DNA from 2 places in the Pseudoalteromonas sp. Ld20 genome. Region 2 is predicted to be linked to the other one. Evidence: predicted binding sites of a transcription regulator. Region 2 holds the regulator's gene; the other holds the start of a gene.

Region 1 (16,633 bases), on a different contig from region 2:
CTAATTTATTTGTACATGGTATCAGTAGTAAAAATTATAAAGCACTATTAAACCCTGATCGCCCTTTAATAAACCGCACGACTCAAGGACGTTACGCCCCAGCTTCAACTGTCAAACCTCATATGGCAATTTTAGCCTTAGAGGAAGGCTTAGTCACTGAGCACACCAAAATGTGGGACCCTGGTTTTTTCCAAATACCTAATGTTGAGCACAAATGGCGAGATTGGAAGCGCTGGGGTCATGGCCATGTTGATGTCTATAAAGCCATTGAAGAATCATGCGATACTTATTTTTATGATGCTGCCTATCGTTTAGGGATCACAAAAATTAGTGATTTTATGGCGCAGTTTGGTTTTGGTGATTTAACGGGCATAGATATCCATGAAGAAACCACCGCTATTTTACCATCTAAAGAGTGGAAAGAAGGCCGTTTTAAAGAGTCATGGTGGCGTGGTGATACAATTTCTGTTGGTATTGGTCAGGGCTATTGGACAGCAACCCCCATTCAAATTGCTAACGCAACAAATATACTTGTTAATAAAGGCGAACATCGCCCACCTCACTTGGTACAAGTGGCAAAACAAGAAGACCAAGTAACACCGATTATAAATGAAGAAAAACCACCTGTTATCCTCAAGGATGCAAAGCATTGGCAAATAGCATTAGATGCAATGCATAACACGGTTCATAAAACGACAGGCACAGCTCATAAAGCATTCAAAGGTGTAAATTACGATCCTGCTGGTAAAACAGGCACCGCGCAATTAGTGAGCATTGCTCAAGGTGAGCGTTACGATGCTGACGCGATAAAAGAACGCCACCGCGACAACGCTATTTATATCGGCTTTGCCCCGTATAATGATCCACAAATTGTCGTATCCATTGTGGTTGAAAACACCGGCGGTGGCAGTAGCGTTGGCGCACCGATCGCTCGACAATTAATGGATTACTATTTTTCAGCTAACCCCGTTAACCTCCTTAGCAATACAGGCCAGCAATGAAATTAAATGACAAGCGCTCTATTTGGGACAAATTGCATTTAGACTTGCCGTTACTGCTTGCCTTAATAGCTATGATGGTCGCCAGTTTAACAATTGTTTACAGCGCCAGCGGTCAAGACATGGCAATGATGGTTCGCCATGCTACACGTATGGCGGGCGCTATTATTGGCATGTTTATTTTAGCCCAATTCTCCCCCGCTACACTTAAACGCCTCGTCATCCCCTTATATTGTTTAGGTCTATTGATGCTTGTAGGTGTACTACTTTTTGGCGTCAGTTCAAAAGGCGCACAGCGCTGGCTTGATTTAGGCATTACGCGCTTCCAACCATCTGAACTAATGAAAATAGCAGTGCCTATGATGGTTGCGTGGTACATAGGTCGAAATCACTTACCACCGAGAGCATTGCATTTAGTTGTCGGCTTTACCATCGTGATGCTTCCAACATTACTTATTAAAGAGCAACCGGATTTAGGTACCTCTATATTAATCGCCAGCTCTGGTGTGTTTGTGTTATTTTTATCTGGATTAAGTTGGCGGCTTATCGGTTTTTTAACCGCTTTAGTCGCACTTGCGGCATGGCCATTTTGGCATTACGGCATGCACGCTTATCAAAAGCAACGCGTGTTAACGCTGTTTAATCCTGAGAGCGATCCGCTTGGTTCTGGTTATCATATTATTCAATCAAAAATAGCCATTGGTTCAGGCGGCATTGAAGGCAAAGGCTGGTTGCAAGGAACTCAATCACAATTAGAATTTTTACCAGAGCGCCACACTGACTTTATTTTTTCAGTACTCAGTGAGGAGTTTGGTTTATTTGGCGTGTGCTTGCTGTTATGTATGTACCTATTTATAATTGGTCGAGGCTTATACATTGCCGTTAATGCGCAAGATGCTTTTGGCAAGCTATTAGCCGGTGCACTAACATTAACATTCTTTGTTTATATATTTGTTAACATTGGTATGGTCTCGGGCTTATTACCTGTTGTTGGCGTACCTCTGCCATTAATAAGTTATGGCGGAACATCCATGGTCACACTCATGGCTGGATTTGGTATTATTATGTCAATCGCCACGGATAAAAGGATGCTATTAAAATAATGCTTACGACGATTAAATCCTTTAGCATATCGCTTATCATTATAACCTTAACGGCTTGTAGTAGTTCAGGCAGTAAAACGGACCACAGCAGCCGTTATAGTATGCGTCATGACTCAGCACCTTTGCGCCCGCCTACACAACTTGAAATGCAAAATGCAGTCGTCACAGCTGTGACTAAAAGTGCCAGTGCAGGACGGCCATACACTGTTCGTGGGAAAGGTTATACGCCGATGCTTGATGAAACAGGTTACAGCGAAGAAGGCATCGCGTCATGGTATGGCCGTAAATTTCACGGCTACCATACCTCAAACGGCGAAGTCTATGATATGTTTGCTATGACAGCTGCGCACAAAACATTACCCTTACCAAGCTTTGTCAAAGTCACCAATACCAGCAATGGTAAGTCGGTTATTGTTCGTGTAAACGATCGTGGCCCTTTTCATGATGACCGCCTAATTGATTTATCTTATTCAGCCGCCTATAAATTAGGGTATTATCGTCAGGGTACAGCGAGGGTTAAGATTGAAGCGATTACTATGGCGGATTCGACTCTTCGCTTAAGTTATATTCAAGTGGCTGCAGGAAGTACATTAAAAAATATTGAAGCGTTAGCATATACGCTGCGCCAGCAATACGCTTTACCAACGAGTATTGTAGAAAAAGATAATATTTATCGACTTCGCTTAGGTCCAATTAAGGATGCAGAGCAAGCTCAGCAAGTACTTGATAAATTAAAACAGAATCAATTTCAAAACGCGTTCTTGCTTTACAGTCAATAAGACCTTTAGAATGAGAAACGCGAATCTTTAACTTTAACCATTAATGAGTATGATGAAATCTATTAAATACAAAATTATAAGCGGAATGTGTGGCTTAGTTTGCTCAGCTGCCATTTTCTCAGCGACCGCTCAGGTCATGCCTGCACCTCCTCAAATTAATGCAAAAGGTTATTTCCTTGTTGATTTTACTACCGGTAAAGTAATCGCTGAGGGCGAACCTGATACACGTCTTGCGCCTGCTAGCTTAACAAAAATGATGACCAGTTATGTGATCGGCACTGAAATTAAAGCCGGTAACATCGCCCCAACGGACATGGTGACTGTTAGTGAAAAAGCATGGGCTAAAAACTTCCCTGAATCATCAAAAATGTTTATAGAAGTCGGTAAACAAATCAGCGTTGAAGATTTAAACCGTGGCATTATTATTCAATCGGGTAACGATGCCTGTGTTGCAATGGCTGAACACATTGCTGGCAGCGAAAGTGCCTTTGCTGATCTAATGAATGCGCATTCTGAAAAATTAGGTATGAGCAACACGCATTTTATCAATAGCCATGGTTTAGACACCAACGAGCATTTTACAACACCACGCGATATGGCCACACTAGGTGCTGCACTTATTCGTGATGTACCAGATGAATATGCTTTTTATGCTGAAAAATCATTTACCTTTAATGGTATAAAGCAATATAACCGTAACTCACTGTTATGGGACGAAAGTTTAGATGTAGACGGCATTAAAACGGGGCATACATCAGAAGCAGGTTATAGCTTAGTAACCTCAGCGACTAAAGATGAAATGCGCTTAATTGCTGTTGTTATGGGTACTTCAAGTGAACGTGCTCGCAAAGTAGAAAGTAAAAAATTACTTAACTACGGATTTCGATTTTTTGAAACAATCACACCATATAAAGCCGGCGATAGTTTTGCTGAACAACGCATTTGGATGGGTAATAAAGAAAATGTATCGCTGGGTATTTTAGTTGATACACCGATCACAATTCCACGTGGCCAACGTAAAAATTTAAAAGCAGACTTTAAACTTGATAAAGTTCTAGAAGCACCACTGGCTAAAGGGTCTACAGTCGGCACTTTATCTTTAAAGCTTGAAGGCGAAGAAATTGCACAGTATCCTCTTGTAACACTTGAAGAAGTTGAAGAAGGTAGCTTCTTTAGCAAAATCTATGATTACTTACGTTTACAAATCATGTAAAACGTAACGAAAGAATATAAGCGCCTTGCACTGCAAGGCGTTTTTTTTTACTTTAAAAATGGTAGAATGCGCCCCATATCTAACCCGCAAGTAACCTGTAAGTAAATTGTATTGCGTAAATAGCCATTGATGGCGTCAAAAAATAATTTTTCACACCAAAATTTTTTAATGATAGCTTTGTTATAATTAAAATTATTGTGTAATACATGATTTTTTGCTACTTCGGATCAGTAATGTCTTAATACAATTATTATAAGGTCGATAATAGGTTATCTAATCTGATTATTGTTTAGTTATTTAAAGTACTAAACACACATTAAGTATGAGGAGTCAACGTCGTGGCTACACCTGTAAAAGATACTAAATTTGATGAATATTTAGAGTACCCTTGCCCATTTACGTTTAGAGTAATGGGTTTAGCGAACGTAAACTTAACTGATCAAATTCTAACTAAGTTACAACCAATTGCACCTGGCGATTACGCGCCAAAAGTAAAACCGAGCAGTAAAGGTAATTACGAGTCAGTTAGCTTAGTAGTAACGGTTACCAGTGGCGCTCATATTGAAGAAATCTATAACGTGATCAGTAATATTGATGACGTGCGTCATATGCTTTAAGCCATAATAGAGATTTATTGTGAACGAAAACACGTTAATAGTACGCCAACTTGGTCGAGCTCGCTACATGCCGATATGGCAGAAAATGCAAGCGTTTACCGATACGCGTGATGATGCAGTAGCTGATGAAATTTGGCTTGTTGAACATGATCCCGTATTCACGCAAGGCCAAGCAGGTAAAGACGAGCATGTACTTGCCCCTGGCGACATTGAAGTGATCAAAGTTGATCGTGGTGGTCAAGTGACTTACCACGGACCGGGTCAACAAATGATGTATGTACTATTTAACTTACGCCGCTTAAAAATAGGCGTGCGTGAACTGGTGACATGGCTTGAAGAGTGTATTATAGATACACTCAATGACTACGGCATTAGTGCTTATGCTAAAGCTGATGCGCCAGGTGTGTATGTAAACGATAGTAAAATTGCTTCACTAGGGCTTCGCGTTCGTCGCGGTTGCTCTTTTCATGGCCTTGCACTAAACGTAAGTATGGACATGAGCCCATTTTTACGTATAAACCCTTGTGGTTATGCGGGTATGAATATGGTGCAAACAACCGATTTAAACGGCCCACAAGACCTTGAACAAGCAGGTAATGGACTCGTTAAACACATGATAAAAAAGCTTAATGCAACTGAAGTTAAGTTTACTGAAGGGTTTGAAAACGAATGAATAAGCCAGTCAAGATGGAACCAGGGGTAAAACTGCGCGACGCTGAAAAAATGGCGTTGATCCCAGTAAAAGTATTACCGACTGAAAAAAATGAAATGCTACGTAAGCCCGAGTGGCTAAAAATTCGTTTGCCTAAATCAACTGAACGGATCGATGGCATTAAACAGGCAATGCGCAAACACGGTCTTCACTCAGTCTGTGAAGAAGCATCATGCCCAAACTTATCAGAGTGCTTTAACCACGGTACAGCAACCTTTATGATCTTAGGTGCTATCTGTACACGTCGTTGCCCATTTTGTGACGTTGCACACGGCCGTCCATTAACACCAGACGCCGCAGAACCTGAAAAATTAGCGCTGACAATCAGAGACATGAAGCTAAGCTATGTGGTGATCACCTCAGTTGACCGTGATGACTTACGTGATGGTGGCGCGCAACATTTTGCTGATTGTATTCGTGAAATTCGTAAATACAACCCGACTATCACTATCGAAATTTTAGTGCCTGATTTTCGTGGTCGTATGGACCGCGCGCTTGAAATTCTAATCGAAACACCACCAGATGTGTTTAACCACAACTTAGAAACTGCGCCGCGTTTGTATAAACTTGCGCGCCCTGGTGCTGATTACAAATGGTCATTAGAATTATTGCGTCGTTTTAAAGAAGCACACCCAGAAGTTAAAACTAAATCTGGTTTAATGGTAGGTCTTGGCGAAGAAATTAGCGAAATCGAGGAAGTGCTTCGCGATTTACGTGCTCACAACGTAGATATGCTAACTGTCGGCCAATATTTACAGCCTTCAAAGCACCATTTACCAGTAAAACGTTACGTACCACCAGCAGAGTTTGATGCACTTAAAGTGTACGCCGATGAAATTGGTTTTACTCATGCAGCCTCTGGCCCATTTGTTCGTTCAAGTTATCACGCTGATCAGCAAGCTGCAGGTAAAGAAGTGAAATAATCATTTCTACACAATTGAAAAAGCCGTTAGTAATGAGTTAAGCAACTAACGGCTTTTTTGTGACTGTAATGCAATAAACTGCTGCACATTTTTTACTTCTCTAGGCATGACTGCACGCTCGTGGGCATGTAATTGCGCTAATTTAATCTCTGATAATGGCGTTTTAGCACTGACTAAAGTTAGCTCTAGATTAGGTTGCACATGACTAAATACATAGTGAACTCGTGCAATATGGAACTCTGAGCTGACCAAAGTGGCCGCAGTTATATTTTCCGCTGCGAGTAGTGGCTTAGTGAGTAATGCATCCTCAAAGGTAAAGCGGCTTAGCGCCACCGGTAAAAAAGCAGATTCAGGTATACCTAGTTCAATTAAATAACGTTTAGTATATTCACCATGAGCATGGTTAGTGGTATTAAAATGCGCTCCAAATCCACCTGTACACAAAATCTTAGCGGGCATTTTTAGATAAGTTTGATAAGCCTGCTCACAACGGCTTTTTGCTATCAATGATAAACTGCCGTCATTATTATTTGGCCCACCTAAAACAATTATTGCTGTTTTAATTACGCTATTCGTCACTGCTTTCATTTCGCCACTCTCAATTGTTCTTTTTTCTTTGGCTATCAGCTTAAAACTATTTTTGCTGTTTGTAATTAATCATTAGGTCAAACTGCTTTTCCTTGAGACAATCACGTTAGTTATTTTTAAACCATGGTTCATATAATGAAACTATTAGTTAGAAACTTATCTCGCACTATTACTGAGCATGAAATTCGCACTCTTTTTACTGAGCACGGTAAAGTAGCCGATTGTAATTTAGTACTTGATAAAGAAACAGGCCAATCAAAAGGCTTTGCCTTTGTTGAAATGCCTAATGATGCTGAAGCTTCTGTAGCAATTAAAGCATTAAATCAAAGCACTGTAGATAAAAGTAAAATCCGAGTAAAAAAAGCTGACGCTTAATACCAATCTGCATAAATATTTGAACAATTTAACGAATTAAATCACGCTATAGCGTCGTTAAAATTTTTTATTTAGAACAACTAGATATAAAAATTTTTGCCTAGGGCGTGTTGACCTTTCGTGATTGATTTTGCAGCAGTATGTTTGGTATTTAGGCAAGGCAGAGCCTATGTCGTGTGGTTGCTCCCCATAAATAGGCGATAACGCAGTATAAATGCCAAACATGCGCTGCCCAAAGGGTTCTTCCTAGGGGCGATTGACTCTTTGTTACCTACACGGATGTAGGTAAGGGGCGTGAGCAGGACGCGGAAGCTTTGCTCGGTTTTTACTTATTCTCACATGGATGTGAGCCAGTAGAATAACGCAGGAGCAGTTATCGAGCCCGCTAGGTTACAAACCTCGCGCCGCGATTAAATCGCCCCTAGATTGAACAAATTTCAATCCACAAAGGTCAACACGCCCTAGTTATAGCGCAATTTTTTGTCATTAAATAGACTCCATATCTATCCAGATTGGTATAACGCGTAAAGTGACATACCAGCTTTATAATGTACGGGAGTTTAGCTTGCTAAAATACAGTGTTTTATTTAATTGGTATGCCATTATTTTAATGGTAATAACGTAATAGACTTTACTTGAATGACCGCGTTACCACCTTCATCATCTTTTAAATCAGGCACTAAATAAACCGCACTTACATGCGCTTTAATAATACCTAAATCCTTTGAATTCGTTGGCGTCCAGCTAGGTCGATTAAAATCAGCAACATTAATACATGCGCTTACCCACTTTTTGGCTTTAGGCAAAATATGTTGATAGTGCGCATAACTTTTATCGCCCTTCCCACCGTATTCTTTTTGAGATAATTTTACTACTAAATCACGACTGCTTTGATAGGTAAGCTGTATTGTCTCAGCGCCCTTTAAGTCACCTTTTGGTAGATCATAAATCAGCTCCACCCACGAGTTATTTTTGGCATCCACGCGAGGCACTCGCGAGAAATTAACCCAAATTGCCCCCTCTGACAGCAAACTCGCTTTTGTTAGTGCTTTACTTCCATGCAGATCGGTGGCGTAACGCCAGTCTTGCTCAGTTAAAGTGTTTTTCGTTAAGCTAGTTTCATCTTGCAAGCATGTGTTTGTTGCATGAACAGAAAATGGTAATAAGCTAAAAAATAAAATACGTAGTGATCGGTTAAACACGCAAAATCCTTATTAAGAGTTTTTTTGAGTATACCTTAAAGCTGGATTAATTAAAGGCACAAAAAATGGGCAGTTAAGCCCATTCTTTTAGCGAAAAGATGCAATTATGCTTCAGATTCGTCTTCTTCTTCCTCATCAACAGGCTCTTGACGCTGTGCAGCGCGTGCGATGATTTCAACGTAGAAGGACGTTAAGCCTTGCTTTTCAATTTCACTGATAGAATTATTTATCTCAGCAACATGCACTACTTGTGCATCGTCTGCTGTATTACCAAACTTACAATCAAATGCCCAGTAGTCAGCATCAAATGGTAAGGTTTTGTTACGCTCTCTTTTCAAATATTTTTTTACTTCATGCTTTGCAGCATCAACCATACGTGGATATTTGATTTTCTCGTGATTCAGCGTGAATGTTTTCTTCATTACGTTCCTAATTACCTTTATTAAATGATAATGGTATTTATGAAACACCATTTGAGGTCATTATAGCAATTGCATTTAATTTTTGGATGCTTTTTTTACACTAAAGTAAATTAATTAGTCTAGTGTCAAAATATGACACATTAATGTCAAGCTTGAGATAAGTGCAACGGCTGATGAAGTGCTTCATTATTAAGGCTGTCGTAAAAAGCTGCCGCATCCATTTGTGGGTTATCGAGCTGAGTTTCTTTATGTTGGTGGCGTTTACGGGTGACTAATTCACAGTTATCAATAATATTTAGTGGGATATGAATTTTATCATCACGAATAGCTAACGGTTCTGGCGCTAGACATGCACGTAATCGAAGGTCACTCATCCCACCATCATTAAGGCGTTGCGCATTATGTTGGCCAATCAACATATCAAACTCTGTTGGTGCAAGTACTTGTTTTGGCCCTGCTCCTAATTTTTTACGCAATTGATCTTCATCTTCAACAACAACATTCGCATCTATGGGCGTTTTAGGAAGATGAAACTGACTAAAATCTAACGCATCATGAGAAAGCATTGCCAATAACAAAGCAAACTCGCCACGACGTGATTCACTCACACTTATGGCAAGACGATTGTTAAGTTGACTCTCTGTGATTAACAAATCATCGATTTGCATAGACTTTAGCCGATTAAAGTAGGTAATAGATATTTATCGGCTTTATTTCATTTTTCTTTAGCTTTTTTCTTTACTTAAATGCTGATTTTGCTATTATCAGCGCCGTTGCATTGGAGGGGTTCCCGAGCGGCCAAAGGGATCAGACTGTAAATCTGACGGCTCAGCCTTCGCTGGTTCGAATCCAGCTCCCTCCACCACTTTTCTTACCGCTAAGTTAAGTGGGGCCAAATGCGACAAAATTAGTGTGGAGGGGTTCCCGAGCGGCCAAAGGGATCAGACTGTAAATCTGACGGCTCAGCCTTCGCTGGTTCGAATCCAGCTCCCTCCACCACTTTTCTTTCTAGCCTTGCTAGTTCTAGACTTAATTTTTATAATTTTATTCTTTATTAATCAAATACCCATTGTAAACTTGCACCGTGTTGTTTTAACCACTTTGTTGCTTGCTTATAGTTCGGGTAAAATTCACTAACGCGTAGCCAAAATGGCGCACTGTGATTTAAGTACTTCAAGTGTGCAAGCTCATGCACAATTACATAATCAATAATGTACTGTGGTGCACTGACTAACAATAAATTAAAGGTAAGTTCCCTGCGTCGATTACAACTACCCCAACGTCGTTTATAAGTTTGGATCCGAATGCTGCTAGGCAGCGCTTCTGCCATTTTCAAACAGTAATCATTAACCCGCATTTCAATGTAACTTTCTAACTGTTCGTGTAAAAAGGTTTCTAATAATGTTTGATACATTAATTGTTGATGCTTAACTCGACCAGAAATACTGAGTTGCAAAGTGGTCACAGGCTGATTTTTCACTAACAACCAATGGCTACGATTACTTACAGCAAAAGTTAATTGTACAACATCATCAAAAACAACCACCCGATTATTTTTTAATGGGTATTGCCTTGTGTCTAATTGCTGGCTTTGCTTGGTAATTTGCACATTGATCCAATCTGTTTTACTCAACAACCAACTCTCAAGCTCTTTTTTAGCAACACCTATAGGTGCATAAACTGTCACAGCCTGCTGATGAACTTTAATTGCCACGGTTTTACGACGGCGACTGCGCTTTAATGTGTATTCAAACAAATTTAACTCTTAGTGCTACGGTGAGCAATATGGAATAATTTTCGAGTTATTATATTACCTTGCAAAAAAACTGCTAACCTATAATTAAGAATAATTTAAAAAGCAGCATCCGATTATGCCTGATAAGCCTTGTTGTAAGTATACCTCCCCCGATGGGCATCAATGCCAGGAAATAGATATGGGCTCAGGTTTTTGTTTTTGGCATGATAATAAGTTTGATAAATCGGGCCTTGAGCTGAGTCACAAATTAGAACGTTATGCTAAAAAAGGAGGTTTATTGCAAGGTCTTCAGTTACAGCGTGCAAACTTAACAGGCTTAAGCCTAATAAAGCATGATGATGAAGAAGGATTTGATTTATCTTACAGTAATTTTTATCGAGCAAATTTAAGTGGTGCTCACCTATTTAATAATACAATCGCACACAGCTCATTAATGAAAGCAAATTTACGTGAGGCTAACCTGCACTACTGTAACTTGCAACATACTAATTTATTAGGAATTAAGCTGGACAACACGCGCATTGATAAAATTGATTTAGGTGTTGAATTATTACAAGAGAGCCAAGCTAAAACAGCCCTTAAACAATCAGATCGCAACACTGCGCTAGACCTATTTGAGCAATCTGAAGAAATATTTAGAAACCTACGTAAAGCATCGGAACAACAAGGTCTTTTCGAGCTCGCTGGTAACTTTACCTATAAAGAATTAAGAATGCGCCATGCGCAATACCCCAAAGGCTCTAAAAAACAATTAGCATCCAGTGCTATCAACTTATTGTGTGGATATGGCGAAAAACCTGAAAACGTCATTAGGTTTAGCTTAGGCTTAATCATTTTTTGTGCATTTTGCTACTTTATCTTTGGCGTTGTATATGCCGGAGAAACGCTCCAACTAAATTTATCCGCTTCTTTCAATGATAACTTATCAGCATTACTCAATAGTTTTTATTTTAGTGTTGTTACATTTACGACGTTAGGCTACGGCGATATTACGCCAACCGGATTTTCTCGTTTTATCGCCGCTGTAGAAGCATTTTGCGGTAGTTTCTCATTAGCTTTATTCGTAGTTGTCTTTGTAAAACGTATGACTCGCTAGGCTTCTTTCAAGTTGAAAGAATAATAAATTACAGGTTTGGGCAAAACTCGCTATAAAAACAACTGTTAATAATGCTAAAGTTATAACCTATATAATGTAGTGCACTGATTTTAAGTGCTTTGCTTTTGTTAATTTCTGTCGCATTCCATGAGTGAACTTATTGGATAAGCCATATTTTGAGCCATTATGCTTGCAACGTTTTTTATTACGAATCAAGACCCTAGTTTAATTATAAATGGTGTTTTTAACCCTTTTTTGGTGACGCTATCAATTTTAACGGCCATTTTTGCGGCCTATTTCTCTGCATATTTAATTGATCTGGCAAAAGAAACACGCTTTAAGAGCTATCAAAGGCTCGCAAATTCAACCGCTGCGCTCGTGCTCTCTGGTGGTATTTGGAGTATGCACTTTATTGGTATGTTAGCTTTTTCTTTGTGTACTAATATTAGCTACGACCCTGCAATCACTTTCCTCTCTTTTATTCCTGCTTTTTTGGCTTGTTTAACGGCTATTTCTTTATTAGTTAAAAGTAATAAAAAATTCATAGATTTACTCGTACCATCCGTTTTGTTAGGCGCAGGTATCGGGACCATGCATTATAGTGGGATGGCAGCAATGGAGTTGAGCCCGCTACTTCGGTATGACCCACTCATGTTTGGTTTATCAATTATTGTGGCTGTCGTACTTGCGTTTATATCCTTGTACACACGTTTTAATATCAGCCAGCATTTCCCTAAATTTACAGTTATTCAAGCAAGGCTGATCAGTGCGATTATTCTCGGGTTTGCCGTTGCGGGCATGCACTATATGGGAATGGCCGCCACACGATTTGTTGCAACATCCCCATTATTAAATGACAGTAGCAAAGATTCACAACTTACCTTTGTGGCCATCAGTGTCGTTTTTTCTACCATGCTTTTAACGGCAATTGTAGCTATTATAAACGGCATGGTTCGCTACCGGATGTTGTTAGAAGAAAAAACAGGTAACGAATCACGCTTAGAAGCCATTTTATCCACTGCGATTGATGGCATAGTTACAATTGATCACCTTGGCCATATTCTAAGCTTTAATAATGCTGCAGTAGGTATTTTTGGATGGAGTGAAGCCGAAGTTCGAGGAAAAAATGTTAAAATGCTGATGGCTGATGACATTGCTAATCATCATGATGATTATCTTTCTAAAGCAGACCATATTGATTTAGGGAAAGTTATTGGCATTAATCGTGATGTGTTCGCAAAACATAAAAATGGTCACTTATTCCCTATCCGACTTGGCATAGGCGAAGTCAACCAACCTGGTCATAATTCCTTGTTCGTTGGCTTTATCACAGACTTAAGCGAACAGCGCACCCTACAACAAAACCTAGTCAAAAAAGAGCAACAATATCGCTCTTTAATGGATAATATGCCTGGTGTTGTTTTTCGCTGCCATATAAATGAACAATGGAGCATGATTTTTATCAGCCCTAGTATTCATGAACTAACTGGTTACATACCCTCTGAGTTTATTAATAAAAATATCGAGTTTGGTAATTTACTTTATAAAGATGATATTCCACATATTAACGAAGCAATTGATCAGGCGATTACAGATAAATCGCAATATTCAATTGAATATCGAGTACGCCACCGTAACGGAAATCTAATTTGGGTACTTGAGAAAGGTAGTTTTGAATTTAATGAGCATGGCGTAGCTATTTGGATTGACGGTGTGCTTGTTGATATAAGCGAGCGACGAAAATACGAAGATAAGCTTAAGCTCGCCAAAATAGCCGCAGAAGATGCAGCGCAAGCTAAGCAGTCCTTTATGGCAAATATGAGCCATGAAATTCGCACACCAATGAATTCAATCATTGGCTTTAGTGACTTATTGATGGACACTCCGCTTGATCAGGAGCAGCAAAAACATTTGATCACCGTAAATAATGCAGCACGCTCACTACTGCGCTTACTTAACGAGATCCTCGATTCTGCAAAACTTGAAAAAGGGAAACTGACTATTGAGCCTGTGCATTTTAACCTCCAACCTATGCTCGACAGCATTATCTCAACGTTCTGGTTAGAAGCCAAAAAGAAAGATCTAGCGTTAAACCTTACCATCAAAGAGTCAGTGCATACTGCCTACTATGGCGATCCCGATAGAATCAGGCAAGTACTCACAAACTTAATTGGCAACGCAATTAAATTTACAGAAAAAGGGACTGTGGATGTAACCGTGAGTACGACTCAAAACAATTATTTATTTTTTGAAGTGCAAGATACTGGTATTGGTATTGCCAAAGATCGCCTTAAAGCTGTATTCCAGCCATTTGAACAGGCTGATGGCACCACGACCCGTCGCTTTGGTGGAACAGGCCTTGGCACGACTATTAGCAAACAACTCGTCGAATTAATGGGCGGTTCTATTAATCTAGTCAGCGAAGAACATAAAGGCAGCTGTTTTTTCTTTTCACTCCCACTTGGTGAAGGAGATGAAAGTTTAATTAACTACTTTGATGGCCTACATACACAATTACCTCCTTTGCGTATTTTAGTGGTTGACGATATTGAGCAAAATGTTGAGCTACTGCGTTTATTACTTTCTCGAGATAAGCATACCGTCAGCACCGCGTGTAATGGTTTAGAGGCGCTGGCCATTTTTGAGCAACAAGACTTTGATGTTATTTTGATGGATATTCATATGCCTGAATGTGATGGCATCACAGCAACGCAAAAAATACGTAAAATAGAGCAGCAACGACAGTTAAAAAACGTGCCTATTATTGCGCTAACAGCCAGTGTTTTACAGCAAGATAAGCTAACAGCGAAAAAAGCGGGAATGAACGGATTTGCGAATAAACCGGTTGATATAAACCAACTAAACCAAGAAATTTCGCAAGTTTTGGGTTTTGGACTGAAAAAAGAAACCTTGATTGCCCACACAGATCCAACAGCGCTGCACATAGATTTCAAAAAAGGGCAGCTGCTTTGGGGCAGTAAATGTAAGCAGTTGACACAAATTCAGCGTTTTTTAAAAGAACAACACCCACTTTACGACACTATGTTTAAAAATGGCTTAGCTGCATTAAAAAATGCTAATAGCACACTACACACCCTTAAAGGCTTATCGGGTAATTTAGGTTTACCAACCATGATGAAGCTTTTCTCCGAAATAGAAAAAAGCCAAACATTACAGCAACAAACTCAACTCATTAGACAATTACAAACAGAGTTAAATACGGTGAGTCAGCTTTTAATCGAGAAGACATCATCTTGCATGCCACACCATGAACCTGAAAAAAACACACGCGAGTTATCACTCAGTGAACTTAAATCAATGTGTGAACTACTTTTCAAAGACGCTGAAAACGCCGAGCTTAACGATGAGTTCTTAGCAAAAATAGCCGCTGGTGCACCACAGATTTATCAAAGTGAAGTTACTGCCTTAGTAGAATCTTTTGACCTATTTGATTTTGATAATGCCCAAAGTAACCTTAAATTATTAATTGAACGACTTAATCAGACTGATAATATGGAAACACAATGATGGACTTAATAACTGAGCGCCCAAGAATTCTTATTGTTGACGATGAACCCGCCAACTTAAAAGTAATGCGTGAAGTCTTAAGCAAACATTATCGTCTATCGTTTGCTAAATCGGGAGATGCCGCACTCGCATTAGTTGAAAAAGAACCACCTAAGCTTATACTACTTGATATCATGATGCCTGATATGAATGGCTTTGAAGTATGTCAACGCCTTAAGAGCAACCCTACAACTACACATATCCCGATTATTTTTGTTACTGCATTGAGTGATGAAAGCGATGAGTTTAAAGGCTTTGAATTAGGCGCGGTTGATTACATAACCAAGCCAATCAGCCCTGCAATCGTTCGTGCAAGAGTAAAAACACACTTATCACTCATTCAGGCTGAGCAATTAAAATTAGCCCATGTAGATTTAGTTCACCGTTTAGGGCGAGCCGCAGAATATAAAGACACCGATACAGGTGAGCACATTGTTCGGATGAGTAAATACAGTAAAATTCTTGCACTTGCCTATGGCATGCATGAAGAGCATGCTGAGCTGTTAAAGCAAGCGGCACCAATGCATGACATTGGGAAAATCGGGATCCCTGATGCGATATTGCTCAAGCCAGGAAAACTAACGGCAAGCGAGTTTGATTATATGAAAGAGCACGCTCAAATAGGTGCGCAAATTCTTGAAAACTCTTCGTCACCTTTGCTTCAATTGGCGCACTTACTTGCGATAGAACATCATGAGAAATGGGATGGTTCAGGTTACCCTAACGGTTTGCAAGGCAAAAACATATCAATTGAAGGCCGTATTGTTGCGATTGCCGATGTATTTGATGCATTGACCTCAAAACGCCCCTATAAAGAGCCATGGCCTATTGAAGATGCACTAAAATTTTTGCAAGAACAAGCCGGCGTTCATTTTGACCCTGAGCTTGTCCATTTATTTACAGCGCAAATTGATGCGATTATGGATATTTACTCAACCTATCAAAACTAATTGTTGAGGTGGCCTGCAATATACTGATAGTCATGTGATGTGATCTCATGGCTATTACCGCTATTATCTTTAAAATACACCGAAAAAGTTACTTTATGATCAGCCAGCACCGTTTTTATATTTAAGTCTTTCAGATGTTTCAACCACGCCAAAAACTGCTCTCCTGTCGCACCAAAAGCAATCCCTTTACTTGTGCCCTCACCTTCAAAAAGAGCAAGTCTGACAGTTGCCCCTCGATCCTCTAACGTTAATGGGCCTGTGCCTTCATTCCAAAAAGCCAGCTCTGGGATCACTGTAAAACCCAACACTGATTCGTACCAAATAAGCGACTC
Region 2 (14,380 bases):
ATAACTGGAATAGTTATTGCAAATTCCGTGTAGTGTCAATTTTTTGAAATTGTAGAGTTATGGAATTTAAAGCTGTATTACAACAACTTAATAGAGATAAAAAAGAGTATTTAAAAGGTGTAGGTACCCCTTTACTGGTACTTGCTGCGCTGGGAATGGTGATTTTACCGTTACCGCCATTTTTACTCGATATTCTTTTTTCGTTTAATATAGCTTTAGCACTAGTTGTGTTATTGGTGACAGTTTACACCATGAAGCCAGTAGAATTTGGCATGTTTCCAGCTGTACTTCTTATTGCAACCATCATGCGTTTAGCGCTCAATGTTGCCAGCACTCGAGTTGTACTTTTAGAAGGCCATAATGGAGGCGATGCTGCAGGTAAAGTTATTGAAGCCTTTGGCTCCGTAGTAATTGGCGGAAATTACGCAGTTGGTCTAGTGGTGTTTTTAATTCTGATCATCATCAACTTTGTAGTAATCACTAAGGGTGCGGGCCGTATCTCAGAAGTATCTGCACGCTTTACCCTTGATGCAATGCCAGGTAAGCAAATGGCAATTGATGCTGATTTGAACGCAGGCTTTATAAGCGCTGAGCAAGCACGTGACCGTCGTGAAGAGGTTACTCGCGAGGCTGATTTCTATGGTTCTATGGATGGTGCCAGTAAGTTTGTAAAAGGCGATGCCATAGCCGGTATCGTTATTTTGATTATCAATATTGTAGGTGGTTTATTTGTTGGAATGATCCAACATGACTTAAGTTTTAGTAATGCAATGGAAGTATACACTTTGCTTACTATTGGTGACGGCCTAGTTGCTCAATTACCTTCATTACTCCTTTCAATTGGTACGGCCATTGTAGTAACCCGTCAAAATGAATCGCTCAATATGGGTGATCAATTTAAGAAACAACTTGGCAATGAAAAGTCACTATTTATCGCCTCAGGCATTTTGATTGTAATGGGCTTAGTGCCAGGCATGCCACACTTTGCATTTTTAAGCCTTGGTGCACTACTGGGGTATTTAGCATATTACACTCAACAAAGTAAGATCAAAGCCGCAGCGGAAAAAGAAGCTGAAACAGCGAATGGTGGTGCATCAGGAACAGGTGTTGCAAATAAAAAAGAGCAAAAAGAACTTAGCTGGGATGATGTTCAGCAAGTCGATGTAATTGGTTTGGAAGTGGGCTATCGTTTAATTCCGCTCGTTGATCAATCACAAGGTGGTGAGCTACTAAATCGAATTAAAGGTGTACGTAAAAAGCTTTCTCAAGAGTTAGGGTTTTTGGTACCGCCAGTACACATTCGCGATAACTTAGAATTAGATCCAAACGCATACAGAATTACTCTGATGGGTGTTTCAAGTGGTGAGGGGGAGCTTAAACATGGTGACGAGTTAGCGATTAACCCGGGACAAGTGTTTGGAGCGATTAAAGGGATTGCTACGAAAGACCCTGCTTTTGGTTTAGATGCAGTTTGGATTAAACCCGATCAAAAAGATGAAGCGCAATCATTAGGTTACACCGTTGTAGATGCTGCCACTGTCGTCGCGACCCATATTAGTCAACTACTTACAAATAGTGCAGCTTTACTACTTGGCCATGAAGAAGTACAAAATTTACTTGATATGCTAGCTAAGAGTCACCCTCGTTTAGTTGAAGGTTTAGTCCCAGATGTATTACCGTTGACAACAATCGTTAAAGTTTTACAAAATTTATTAAATGAAGGTGTCGCAATACGCGATATGCGTTCAATAGTACAAACCCTAGTAGAGTATGGCCCACGTAGCCAAGACCCTGATGTATTAACGGCTGCAGTGCGAATTTCACTGCGTAGATTAATTGTTCAGGACGCTGTTGGTATGTCATCAGAAATCCCTGTCATAACCTTGGCGCCTGAGTTGGAACAGATGTTGCATCAGTCACTACAGAATGCAGGCGACGAAGGTGCCGGAATTGAACCAGGACTTGCAGAGCGACTTCAGCAATCATTAAATGAAGCGCATCAAAATCAAGAAATGGCAGGTGAACCTTCGATATTGCTAACGTCAGGAATGTTACGCACTGTGTTATCTCGTTTTGTTAAGTACACCATACCAGGGTTACGGGTGATGTCTTATCAAGAGGTACCAGACGAAAGACAGATCAAGATTGTCAGCTCAGTAGGCCAATAATCGGATTTTAAAGGGGTTGAATTATGAAAATTAAACGTTTTTTTGCTAAAGATATGCGCACGGCACTTAAAGAAGTAAAAGATGAACTAGGTGTTGATGCGGTTATTATGTCAAATAAAAAACTTGCGAACGGTGTTGAAATCGTTGCCGCTGTTGATTATGACAAAGCAGCCCCAAAAGCGCCTGAAGCAAAACCAGCTATTGCGCAGGCACAAACAAATTCAAACTTTGTAAAGCCAGCACCACAGCGCTCTCAGCCTGAACCACAAGCAAAAGTTGCAGATAGCTTGCAAGCATTGTTAGAGCGTCAAACACCACGTCCACGCTCACCTGAACTTGCATCAATGTTTAGTCAATCTGGATTTGATACAGGCAGCCAATACCAAGAACAAAAACACAGTGCTCGTCAACACAGTGAAGTAAAGCCTAAACAAGATTTTTATCATCGAGATACCGCGCCAGTGTCACGCCCACAAACTCAAGCTCATAGCTTAGGTTTTGATGACGACTTAGACCGTGATTTTGATGATCTAGATACCTCAATGCCTACTAAAGAGGTTGCAAAAACAGATGAGATAACAGCAATGCGTGATGAAATGGCCGCAATGCGTCAGTTGTTAGAGCATCAAGTATCAGGTTTAATGCAGCAGGATATGGCTCGTCGTGACCCAACAAGAGCATGCATGATAGATCGCTTGATAGGTATGGGGATTGATAGTGAAGTTGCAGACCAAATGGCATGCTTTATTCCTGACGATGTATCACGTCAACAAGCATGGCAAGCCTTATTGCAAATGATTGAAAATCAGATGCATACAACTAATAATGAAATATTACGTCAAGGTGGTGTATTTGCATTAGTAGGTCCAACAGGGGTTGGTAAGACGACGACAGTTGCAAAACTTGCTGCGTTGGGTGCACAAAAGTATGGTGCTGATAAAGTGGCACTGATCACAACTGATACATACCGTATTGGTGCATATGAGCAACTAGCTACATACGGACGTATTATCGGCTGTGGTGTTAAGCAAGTTAAAGATGCTAATGAATTAGCTGAAGTTTTATACCATTTACGAAATAAGCGTCTAGTATTAATAGATACGGCGGGAATGAGTCAGCGTGATTTACGTTTAACAGAGCAATTAAACACCTTAATGCGCAATCAAAGAGTTGATATTCGCAATTACTTGGTGCTTAGTGCAACAGCGCAAATTAACGTTTTACAAGAAACCGTAAGACACTTTAAAAAAGTACAATTAAGTGGCTGTATTTTCACCAAATTAGATGAATCACTAAGTTTAGGTGAGATAATTAGTATAGCGATTCAAAATCGCCTCCCAATAGGGTATCTTACTAATGGTCAGCGAGTTCCTGAGGACATCCGGGTGGCTAATGCAGAGAAATTAGTAAAAAAAGCTGAACAATTGTATTTAAAAAGAACAAAAGCACAACATTCGCGACGTCAAGCAGTAGCGTCAAGCACAGTAGGGATGTATGATTAACACAGTATTAGATCAAGCAAGTGGCCTGCGTAAAATGAGTCAAAACAATAATAACGGCGTTAAGGTTATCGCTGTCACTGGTGGTAAGGGAGGCGTTGGTAAAACAAACGTTTCACTTAATACTGCGATTGCTTTGGGTCAACTCGGAAACAGAGTATTAGTATTGGATGCCGATTTAGGCCTAGCAAACTGTGATGTGATGTTAGGATTACGTGTTGAGCGTAACTTGTCTCACGTATTGTCGGGTGAATGTGAGCTCGATGAAATTTTAGTTGAAGGCCCCGCAGGGATAAAAATAGTTCCCGCTACCTCCGGCTCGCAGAGTATGGTTGAATTATCGCCATCAGAGCATGCCGGTCTTATTCGTGCCTTTAGTGAGCTAAATACCGAATTTGATATATTAATTGTTGATACTGCAGCCGGTATTTCAGATATGGTGCTCAGTTTTTCGCGCGCCGCACAAGATGTGATGGTTGTCGTATGTGACGAGCCCACTTCAATTACTGATGCCTATGCGCTTATTAAAATATTAAGTCGTGAACACGGCGTATACAAGTTCAAAATAGTCGCTAATATGGTACGCAGTATACGTGAAGGTCATGAGTTATTTGCAAAGTTATCTAAAGTCACAGATCGTTTTTTAGATGTGTCGATGGAACTAGTTGCAACGGTGCCTTATGATGAAAATATGCGAAAGTCTACGCGCCGTCAAAAAGTAATCGTAGAGCTGTTTCCTAGCTCACCAGCTGCAATTGCATTTAAAACACTCGCGACAAAAGCAGTAAAATGGCCTATACCTAATCAACCATCTGGCCATTTAGAATTTTTCATAGAAAAATTAGTAAACGGCTAATTATGACGGCATCGGTGAATAAAGCGATGGGATATCAATCTACACAGAACTTAAATGTGATTGTTGAGCGCCATGCTTCATTAGTCAAAAAAGTGGCGTGCCATTTAATTGCTCGTTTACCACCAAGTGTACAGTTGGATGATTTAATTCAATCAGGAATGATTGGTTTAATTGAAGCCTCGAAAAACTTTGACGCCACTAAAGGCGCCAGTTTTGAAACATTTGCAGGTATTCGTATTCGTGGTGCTATGCTTGATGAAATGAGGCGTGGTGATTGGGCTCCAAGATCGGTGCATCGCAATAGTCGTATGGTTGCAGAAGCGATATCAGAGTTAGAAAGTGGACTTAATCGTGAACCAAAAGATATTGAAGTTGCTGAAAAACTTGATATTACGCTAGATGAGTACCATCATATTCTTAATGATGTGAATTCTAGTAAAATACTAGGCATTGAAGACCTTGGTGTTGATGAAGATGTAATTACACCAGTTGGACATGATTTAGCACTAGATAAGCCTTTTAATAATGTTAAAAATGATAAGTTTAATCAATCATTGCTAGAGGCAATAAAGTCTTTACCAGAACGAGATGGTTTAGTGCTATCGCTTTACTACAATGATGAAATGAATTTAAAAGAAATTGGGCACATACTCGATGTAAGTGAATCGCGTGTGAGTCAGATACATGGTCAGGCGATGATTAAGCTTAAAGCAAAAATCAATGACTGGATAAACTAGTAGTAAGTAAATATAGGTTCAGACCTCACCGGAGGATGTTTTGGATAAAAACATGAAAATTCTTGTTGTTGATGACTTTTCGACGATGAGACGTATTATCAAAAATCTGTTAAGGGATTTAGGTTTTACTAATGTGCAAGAAGCTGATGATGGCTCAACAGCTTTGCCGATGCTGCAAAATCAAGAGTTTGATTTTGTTGTGACAGACTGGAATATGCCTGGAATGCAAGGTATTGATTTGCTAAGAGCAATCAGAGCGGATGATACGCTTAAGCATATTCCAGTGTTAATGGTAACCGCAGAAGCTAAAAAAGAACAAATTGTAGCTGCTGCACAAGCCGGCGTTAACGGCTACATCGTTAAACCATTTACTGCAGCAACACTAAAAACCAAATTGGAAAAAGTGTTTGAGCGTTTAGGTTAAATAAAGAGGAGAGGCTTATGTCAGCACCTGCTGCGCCTCAGATCAGTTTAGAGCAAGCCCGTCAGCTTGTGGTTTACTTAGAAAACGGTGAACAAGACAAAGCTGATCAACTAATTCTAGATGCGGCGTCAAAAGAGCAGTCAGAACTTTTTGCAGAAGTTGGTAAGTTAACTCGCCAACTTCATGATGCGCTGAAAAATTTTGAACTCGATACACGTCTAGCTGATTTAACCACCGAAGCCTTACCGGATGCTAAACAGCGGCTCAATTATGTTATGGAAATGACAGAAAGTGCTGCTAATAAAACGATGGATGCGGTAGAGGCTAGTTTACCTATAGCTCAGCAACTAGCAGATGAAATTTCACATATCAAACCCACATGGGATCGTTTGATGAACCGTGAAATTGAATTGGGCGAGTTTAAAACGCTCTGCCATAGCTTAGATAAGTTTATGAATAACTCGCATTCTAAGACTGATGAATTACAAGGTCTAATGACCAATGTATTGATGGCACAAGATTATCAAGATTTAACTGGGCAAGTAATTCGCCGTGTTATTGAACTTGTAAGAGAAGTTGAAGATAGCTTAATCCATTTGCTTACTGCATTTGGTACCCATGATGATGGCGACACTAAAGTACAACAACAAGCCATTGAAACACCGCCTGCTGAAGATACACTTGCAGGTCCTGAAGGGCCAATAATTGATAAAGAATCACGTGATGATGTTGTCTCAGGACAAGATGAAGTTGATGATTTGTTATCAAGCTTGGGTTTCTAAGAGGAGAAGACTGCATGAGCTTTGAAGTCGATGAAGATATTTTACAAGATTTTCTAGTTGAAGCTGGAGAAATTCTTGAGCTTTTATCAGAACAGCTAGTAGAACTTGAAAATAACCCTGATGATACCGAGTTGCTCAATGCAATTTTCCGTGGATTTCATACGGTTAAAGGCGGCGCCGGTTTTTTAAGCATGACCGAGTTAGTTGATGCTTGTCATGGTGCAGAGAATGTTTTTGATTTGTTACGCCAGGGTGTTCGAAAAGTAAATTCTGAGCTGATGGATGTTATCCTACAAGCATTAGATACTATAAATGAGATGTTCGCTACAATTCAAAGTAGAGAAAAGCCGACCCCTGCTGATCCTGAATTATTAGCGATAATGCATAGATTGGGGCAACCGCCCACAGCTGATGAAGAAAGCGCCATCGAAGTTACAGAAGCACCAGCTGAAGTAAATGATGAGTCAGCTTCAGGTGACGATCCATTTGCATTTGATTTGTTATTTGATGGACAAGTAGATAGCCCGCAAGCCGATACACAAATTGATGATATATCGGAAGATGAATTTGAAAATTTGCTTGATGAACTTCATGGCAAAGGACAAAGTCCGATAATATCAAGTACGACGGCAAGTAGTGCTAATAGTAGTGATATAACCGATGACGAGTTTGATAATTTATTGGATGAATTACATGGTGTAGGTAGTTTTGGTGCTGTTAGTAATGATATTCCGGTCAGCAAACCTGAAGCACCAAAAGACCCAATAGCACCGGTAAATAAACCCGTGGTAAGTCAAACCGATGATGAAATCAGTGATGATGAATTTGAAGCATTACTTGATGAATTACATGGTAAAGGCAGTGCTCCAAAAGCGACAGAAGAAGCACCTATTGCAGCGGCTACTCCAAAAGTAGCACCCGCAGCACCTAAAGCTGCTGCTCCTGCGCCAGTTTCTAAGCCAGCACCAGTGAGTCAGCCTGCAAAAGTTGCTGATAAACCAGCTGCGGTAGCTAAAAAACCAGCACCAACGCAAGCAGAAACAACAGTTCGTGTTGATACTAAGCGCCTTGACCAAATAATGAATATGGTCGGTGAATTAGTATTGGTTCGTAATCGTTTAGTAAGCTTAGCAACAAATACTGATAGCGAAACTATGGGTAAAGCTATCTCTAATCTCGATGTCGTTACGGCTGATTTACAAGGTGCCGTAATGAAAACCCGAATGCAGCCGATTAAGAAAGTGTTTGGTCGTTTCCCACGAGTTGTAAGAGATTTAGCGCGTAGTTTGAAAAAAGATATAAACTTATTACTTGTTGGTGAAGAAACTGACCTAGATAAAAATCTAGTTGAAGCTTTAGCTGACCCATTAGTGCATTTAGTACGTAACTCTGTTGACCACGGGATTGAAATGCCAGACGTGCGTGAAGCAAGTGGTAAATCTCGAACAGGTACAGTCACACTTTCAGCTTCTCAAGAAGGCGATCATATTTTACTGACCATCAAAGATGATGGCGCAGGAATGGATGCAGAGAAACTTAAAAAGATCGCGATTAATAAAGGCGTGTTAGATCATGATCAAGCGAGTCGATTATCTGATACTGAAGCCTATAACTTAATTTTTGCACCAGGCTTTTCTACCAAAGAAGAGATTTCAGATATATCAGGGCGTGGTGTTGGAATGGATGTGGTGAAAACCAAAATCACGCAGCTTAATGGCTCCGTTAATATCCAATCGGAATTAGGTGTTGGCACTATACTTGAAATCAAAGTGCCGTTAACTTTAGCGATTCTACCCACATTAATGGTGGTAGTTGGTGAGCAAACATTTGCTTTACCTTTGGCCGGTGTAAATGAAATATTTCATTTGGATTTAACTAAAACGAATGTGGTTGATGGTCAGTTGACTATTATCGTTCGTAAGAAAGCGATACCGCTGTTTTATTTAGAGCATTGGTTGGTCAAAGGGGCTGATAGATCATTACGAAAAGCACAAGGCCATGTGGTTATTGTGCAAATCGGAACTCAGCAAGTTGGTTTTGTGGTGGATTCTTTAATAGGCCAAGAAGAAGTAGTAATCAAGCCATTGGATGCTTTATTGCAAGGGACACCTGGTATGGCTGGGGCAACAATTACCTCAGACGGTGGTATCGCCTTGATTTTAGATGTTCCTAATCTATTGAAGCATTACGCAGGATAACCATATATTTATCTTAATACGGGAGTCTAAATTACTCCCGTTGATAAACTTAACAAGAGAATACCAATGGCAGTTAAAGTATTAGTTGTTGATGATTCTAGTTTTTTTCGTCGCCGTGTGAGTGAAATACTAGAGCAAGATAAGGATATTGAAGTTATTGGTTTTGCGGTTAATGGCCGTGAAGCAGTAGAAAAGACCAGTCAGTTACGTCCAGATGTAATCACCATGGATATCGAAATGCCTGTGCTTGATGGTATTAGTGCTGTGAAAGAAATCATGGCTGCAAACCCTACACCTATTTTAATGTTTTCTTCATTAACCCGTGATGGTGCAACAGCAACATTAGATGCGCTTGATGCTGGAGCTTTGGATTTTTTACCGAAAAAATTTGAAGATATCGCTCGTAATAATGAAGACGCAGTTAAGTTATTACAAAATAAAGTAAAAGAAATTAGCCGCAGGCGCCTATCACGTATTAGTAGGCCAACAGCTCAAACACGACCAACAGCACCTACAACACCAACAAGGGTCGGTGGAGTTTCAGCGCGATCGTTAACAACTCCTCAGCCTGATCGTACTTTTAGCAGTAGACCTGCCAGTCCTTCTGTAGCGTCATCTAATAGTTTACGTGCATCAGGAAAAAAATACCAAATTGTCGCGATAGGAACATCAACGGGTGGACCCGTTGCATTGCAAGCAATTTTAACAAAGTTACCAGCCAATTTCCCTCATCCTATTTTACTGATACAGCATATGCCTGCAGCGTTTACACCTGCTTTTGCGGCTCGTTTAAATGGGTTGTGTCAAATTAAAGTAAAAGAAGCACAACAAGGTGACAGACTGTTACCTGGTGTCGCCTACCTCGCGCCAGGAGGTCAGCAAATGCTGATTGAGGGGCGTGGTGGCAGTCGAACATTAAAGGTATTTGAAGACGATAGTGCTAGGATCACTTATAAGCCAAGCGTAGATGTAACCTTTGCAAGTACTGCAAAAGCTTACCAAGGTGATGTATTAGCAGTTGTGTTGACTGGTATGGGAGCTGATGGCCGCGACGGTGCTAGAATGCTTAAACAAGCAGGGGCAACTATTTGGGCACAAGACGAAAAAACAAGTGTTGTTTATGGTATGCCACAAGCCGTTGCGAATGCAGGTCTATCATCTGCAAGTCTTGCGCTCGATGAAGTAGCAGGGCGAATCGTTCGAGAGATAGGTTGTGGATAAGTTATCTTTTTTTGGTTTAGCAATCGCGTTAGGCGCGATTGCTTTTGGTTATGTACTAGAGGGAGGCGTTGTTAGTGCCTTATTCAATGGTCCTGCTTTAGTTATAGTGCTCGGTGGTACATTAGGTGCTGTGATGTTGCAATCTCCAGCAAGTACTTTCATTAAAGCCTTAAAAATTAGCCATTGGGTTTTTTTCCCGCCAAAACGCGATATAGATAGTGCGATTGAGCAAGTAAAAGCATGGTCTCATAAAGCTCGTCAGGAGGGGTATTTAGCTCTTGAGGATGCAGCTCTTACCCACCCGGACCCCTATGCGGCGAAAGGCCTCAGTTTGCTCATTGATGGTGCAAGCGAGAATAAGCTTCGTGATGCACTTGAAATCGATTTATTACTAGAGCGAGATCGTCTACTTGAATCAAGTCGAGTTTATGAGGCTTTAGGGGGCTACAGTCCCACGATAGGTATTCTGGGGGCAGTGCTTGGCCTGATTCAGGCAATGTCATTTCTTACCGAACCGGAAAAACTTGGCGCAGGTGTCGCTACGGCATTTATTGCAACTATTTACGGTGTCGGTTTGGCAAATCTTTTATTTTTACCTATGGCGAATAAGCTAAAATATCAAGTTGAACAAAAAATGCTTTTACATGAACTATTAGCTGAAGGCATCATTGCAATGAGCCAAGGTGACAGCCCAGCAAATATTGAATTAAAGCTAGAAGCATATCGCGTTGAGCGCCCTAACTTGATGCAAGAGTAATATTTATGATCCGCCGTCGTCTTCGTTCTTCAGCAGCAAGCAATCAGCACACTGAGCGTTGGCTTGTATCTTATGCTGACTACATGACAATTATGTTTGCGTTTTTTGTTGTTATGTATGCAATAGCAATCAATAAAGATGAAAGCTTTCAAATACTATCAGATTCATTGGAGCAGGTGTTTGATCAATCAGCTCGCCAACATAGTCAAGAAGGTAAAGGTGTTACAGGCACAGGATTATTGACTGACCGCGTTACGCCAGAAAATGACTTGTTGTTTGGTGAAAGCATACAAAAACAAGAAGCTGGGCCTGAATTACTCGATGGGCAAAGTGAGACTAGTAACATTAAACAAAAACATTTAGGCAAACCCTTAGATAGTTTGTTAACTAAATTGCAATCAGCACTGATTGATGAAATTCGTGATGGTGAAGCAAGTTTAGAATTACATCAAGATTGGTTAATTATTGAGTTAAGTTCAGGCATGCTATTTTCTAGCGGGAGTGCTGTCGCACATAGTCGTGCGAAAACGGTGATCGGTGTCGTTAAAGATATAATAGCGCCCGTTGATAATTATATAAGAGTGCGCGGCTATACGGATAATGAGACTATACAGAACGAAATTTACCGTTCTAATTGGGAGCTATCAGTATCTCGTGCAACTTCTATTTTAGTCGAGTTAGAAGTCCTAGGTATAAACCCTGCCAGAATGGCAATTGAGGGTTACGGTCAATATTCGCCATTTGCTGATAATGATACAGAACAAGGCCGCGCTGAAAATCGTAAAGTGGTTGTTGCCTTATCTAAATATGGATTACCGCCAAAAATACTGAAAGTAGAAGGTGGCCCAGCAATCGAAGAGCCCGAACTTGAATCAATTGAGTTGCCATCGGACGATAACACTATTAAAGTGATCCAATTACCACATGGTGGAATACGAATTACAACGCGCAACGAAAAAAAATAAGGTGTGATGTGAAAATTTGGACGGTGGCAAATCAAAAAGGCGGAGTGGGTAAAACAACCACTGCTGTCAGTCTTGCTGGTATTTTAGCGCTGCAGGGAAAGCGAGTATTATTGATTGATACTGATCCTCATGCATCATTAACTTATTATTTTGGAATTGACTCTGAAGATTTAGAAGTCAGTGTTTACGATATTTTTGCACGGGGTAACTCGATGCAAAGTGAAGAAATTTTACAAGCTTTATGTCCGTCTAATATAGATAATTTAGATATCCTGCCGGCCACCATGGCAATTGCGACGCTCGATCGCAGTATGGGTAATAGAACAGGTATGGGGTTGATATTAAAAAAAGCCTTAGCAAAAATTAGTGATCATTATGATTACGCTATTTTAGATTGTCCACCAGTACTTGGTGTTCTTATGGTGAATGCTTTGGCTGCAAGTGAGCGTATTTTAGTTCCGGTACAAACGGAGTTTTTAGCATTAAAAGGGCTGGATAGAATGATGCGAACTATGGAGTTAATGCAAAGCTCGCAATCAAAGCAGTATCAATATACCATTATCCCTACAATGTATGATAAGAGAACTAATGCTTCTCTTGAAGCATACAAAACACTGCAACAAACATATCAAGAAAAAGTGTGGCCTGGAGTAATACCAGTAGATACTAAATTTCGTGATGCGAGTCTTGCTCAACAGGTGCCCATTCAGTATTGTCCACGATCTCGTGGTGTATACGCCTATCGTGCATTACTCGATTATTTGATTGAACAAGGTTAATTAATGAGCAAGCAGTTATTTGCTAATGAAAAAGTTATGACCCAATATTTGGGGGCTTTACTGTGCGAGGACGAAGATTCAACTGATTTACAGCCTGTAGCTAAATTGCTTGAGCAAGTTACTTCAACTCAAAAGAATACAGATTTACCAGCAAAGGCATCGCAACAACCAATTATAATGTTGGATGCGCTTGAAGATGTGAAGCCTCATGAAGAAGAAATTACTGAACAATTAAACCCCGTCCTTGAGAAACCACAGATCCAAGCTAAGATCAAAGGTATAGCAAATACTGAGCCGAAACTTAGTACAACGCAGCCGAAAACCCCTATTCAACGTCAAGAGGATTATTTTGATGGTGAATTTCAAGCGTTGTTCTTTGAAGTGGCGGGTTTAACGCTTGCCGTACCGTTAAAAGCGCTAGGTGGTATACATCAGTTAAGCGAAGTGAATCAATTGTTTGGGAAACCAAAATGGTTTAAAGGAGTCATGTTAAACCGTGAGGAAAACCTAAATGTTGTGGATACTGCTCGATGGGTAATGCCTGAAAAGTATACACAAGAATTAGAAGATAAGCTAAATTACCAATACCTGATCACGTTAGGTGATAGCCAGTGGGGGTTGTTAGCTGAAAAGTTAGTTAATAATATTACACTGCGTAGTGAAGATGTTAAGTGGCGGACAAAAAATGGCAAGCGCCCTTGGCTTGCCGGTGTTATTAAAGAAAAAATGTGTGCCTTAATTGATGTTGAAAATTTAAATCAATTACTGGAGCAAGGCTTAGATAGCCGTGAGCAGTAACGATATTCGGAGTAATAGCATGAGCGAAAAAAGAGTATTATCAAGCAGTAGAAATGCCGATAGCAATGATGAAGTATTGCAGTGGGTAACATTCAAACTTGAATCAGAGACCTACGGTGTCAATGTAATGCAGGTGCAAGAAATTTTGCGTTACACTGAAATAGCCCCAGTCCCTGGTGCGCCAAGTTACGTGTTGGGGATCATTAACTTACGCGGTAACGTAGTGACAGTTATTGATACTCGCTCACGCTTTGGTTTGATGTCAGCGGAAACTACTGATAACTCACGTGTTTTGATTATTGAAGCGGAAGAGCAGGTTATTGGTATTCTTGCTGATAGCGTTGCAGAAGTTGTTTACCTTCGAAGTTCAGAAATAGACAGCGCACCAAATATAGGCACTGAAGAAAGTGCTAAATTTATTCAAGGTGTAAGCAACCGTGATGGTGAGTTACTCATTCTAGTTGATTTAAATAAATTACTAAATGATGAAGAGTGGGATGAGTTAAGCGATATTTAACGCTTACAGATAAACTATGTTGTTACTCTCTTTAGTTTGTGGCGCACTAATTTTGATATTAGTGTGCTTTATTGTTTTATATGTCATGAATAGAAAAATATCTCAGATTGAATTTCTACATCAAAAAAAATTGAGCGATGTACTACAGCAAACCAATATTTTGCGAAGTGAAGTTGCAGAAATGCGAACTGGTATGCTTAGTATCGGTAAGCGCTTGGTGACTGTAGAGCAGCGTAATCAAGAGCTTGCACAGCAACAAGATGCGCAAAAATACGATGACCCTGATGCGAAAATTTATTCACGCGCAGTGAAAATGGTTGAACTTGGTGCAGATATAGAAGAGATCATTCGAGAATGCGAATTGCCGCGTGCTGAAGCTGAGTTACTCATGTCGTTACATCAACAGAAGGGCGCTAGTTAGCGCCTTTTATTTATATAAGTTTAAGGACAGCAGATACTTTAATGAGTGAACTTTCAATCTTAATCACGGAATGAGACTTGTGGGCTAAGTAATAATTGAGCTACAAGAAGCCAATATCTCTTAAGTAAAATGTTCAAGCAGTGCGTGTTTGGTAGTTATACCGTGTTATCACCTTTTTATATGAAGTAATCACACTACATAGATTTTGCTATATTTAAATAGCAAGCATGCGACAGAAAATTCAATCAGCAATGAATA

The links. The regulator FliA, encoded in region 2, starts transcription of late flagellar genes. The targets are predictions, from matches to a motif close to CTAAAGNTNNNNNNNNNNNNGCCGATA.
Region 1: the regulator FliA is predicted to act here: its motif matches at 9,635-9,661, upstream of ACJJVX_RS17225 (VC2046/SO_2500 family protein).

What each region holds. Positions count from the first base shown of each region.
Region 1 is NZ_JBISHB010000043.1:11,554-28,186, forward strand. It holds gene mrdA (penicillin-binding protein 2) at 1-1,001, shown strand, start outside; gene rodA (rod shape-determining protein RodA) at 998-2,101, shown strand; gene ACJJVX_RS17180 (septal ring lytic transglycosylase RlpA family protein) at 2,101-2,880, shown strand; gene ACJJVX_RS17185 (serine hydrolase) at 2,933-4,093, shown strand; gene ybeD (DUF493 family protein YbeD) at 4,432-4,710, shown strand; gene lipB (lipoyl(octanoyl) transferase LipB) at 4,730-5,383, shown strand; gene lipA (lipoyl synthase) at 5,380-6,345, shown strand; gene ACJJVX_RS17205 (YdcF family protein) at 6,391-6,933, opposite strand; gene ACJJVX_RS17210 (RNA recognition motif containing protein) at 7,069-7,308, shown strand; gene ACJJVX_RS17215 (hypothetical protein) at 7,911-8,510, opposite strand; gene ACJJVX_RS17220 (DUF6172 family protein) at 8,615-8,932, opposite strand; gene ACJJVX_RS17225 (VC2046/SO_2500 family protein) at 9,079-9,600, opposite strand; tRNA gene ACJJVX_RS17230 (tRNA-Tyr) at 9,713-9,797, shown strand; tRNA gene ACJJVX_RS17235 (tRNA-Tyr) at 9,847-9,931, shown strand; gene ACJJVX_RS17240 (M48 family metallopeptidase) at 9,987-10,688, opposite strand; gene ACJJVX_RS17245 (ion channel) at 10,804-11,784, shown strand; gene ACJJVX_RS17250 (MHYT domain-containing protein) at 11,971-15,312, shown strand; gene ACJJVX_RS17255 (two-component system response regulator) at 15,312-16,301, shown strand; gene ACJJVX_RS17260 (VOC family protein) at 16,298-16,633, opposite strand, start outside.
Region 2 is NZ_JBISHB010000033.1:209,781-224,160, forward strand. It holds gene flhA (flagellar biosynthesis protein FlhA) at 60-2,168, shown strand; gene flhF (flagellar biosynthesis protein FlhF) at 2,192-3,670, shown strand; gene ACJJVX_RS09575 (MinD/ParA family protein) at 3,663-4,523, shown strand; gene ACJJVX_RS09580 (RNA polymerase sigma factor FliA) at 4,550-5,260, shown strand; gene cheY (chemotaxis response regulator CheY) at 5,301-5,684, shown strand; gene ACJJVX_RS09590 (protein phosphatase CheZ) at 5,702-6,466, shown strand; gene ACJJVX_RS09595 (chemotaxis protein CheA) at 6,481-8,664, shown strand; gene ACJJVX_RS09600 (chemotaxis response regulator protein-glutamate methylesterase) at 8,731-9,885, shown strand; gene ACJJVX_RS09605 (flagellar motor protein) at 9,878-10,642, shown strand; gene ACJJVX_RS09610 (flagellar motor protein MotB) at 10,648-11,607, shown strand; gene ACJJVX_RS09615 (ParA family protein) at 11,616-12,386, shown strand; gene ACJJVX_RS09620 (chemotaxis protein CheW) at 12,390-13,184, shown strand; gene ACJJVX_RS09625 (chemotaxis protein CheW) at 13,204-13,701, shown strand; gene ACJJVX_RS09630 (DUF2802 domain-containing protein) at 13,787-14,122, shown strand.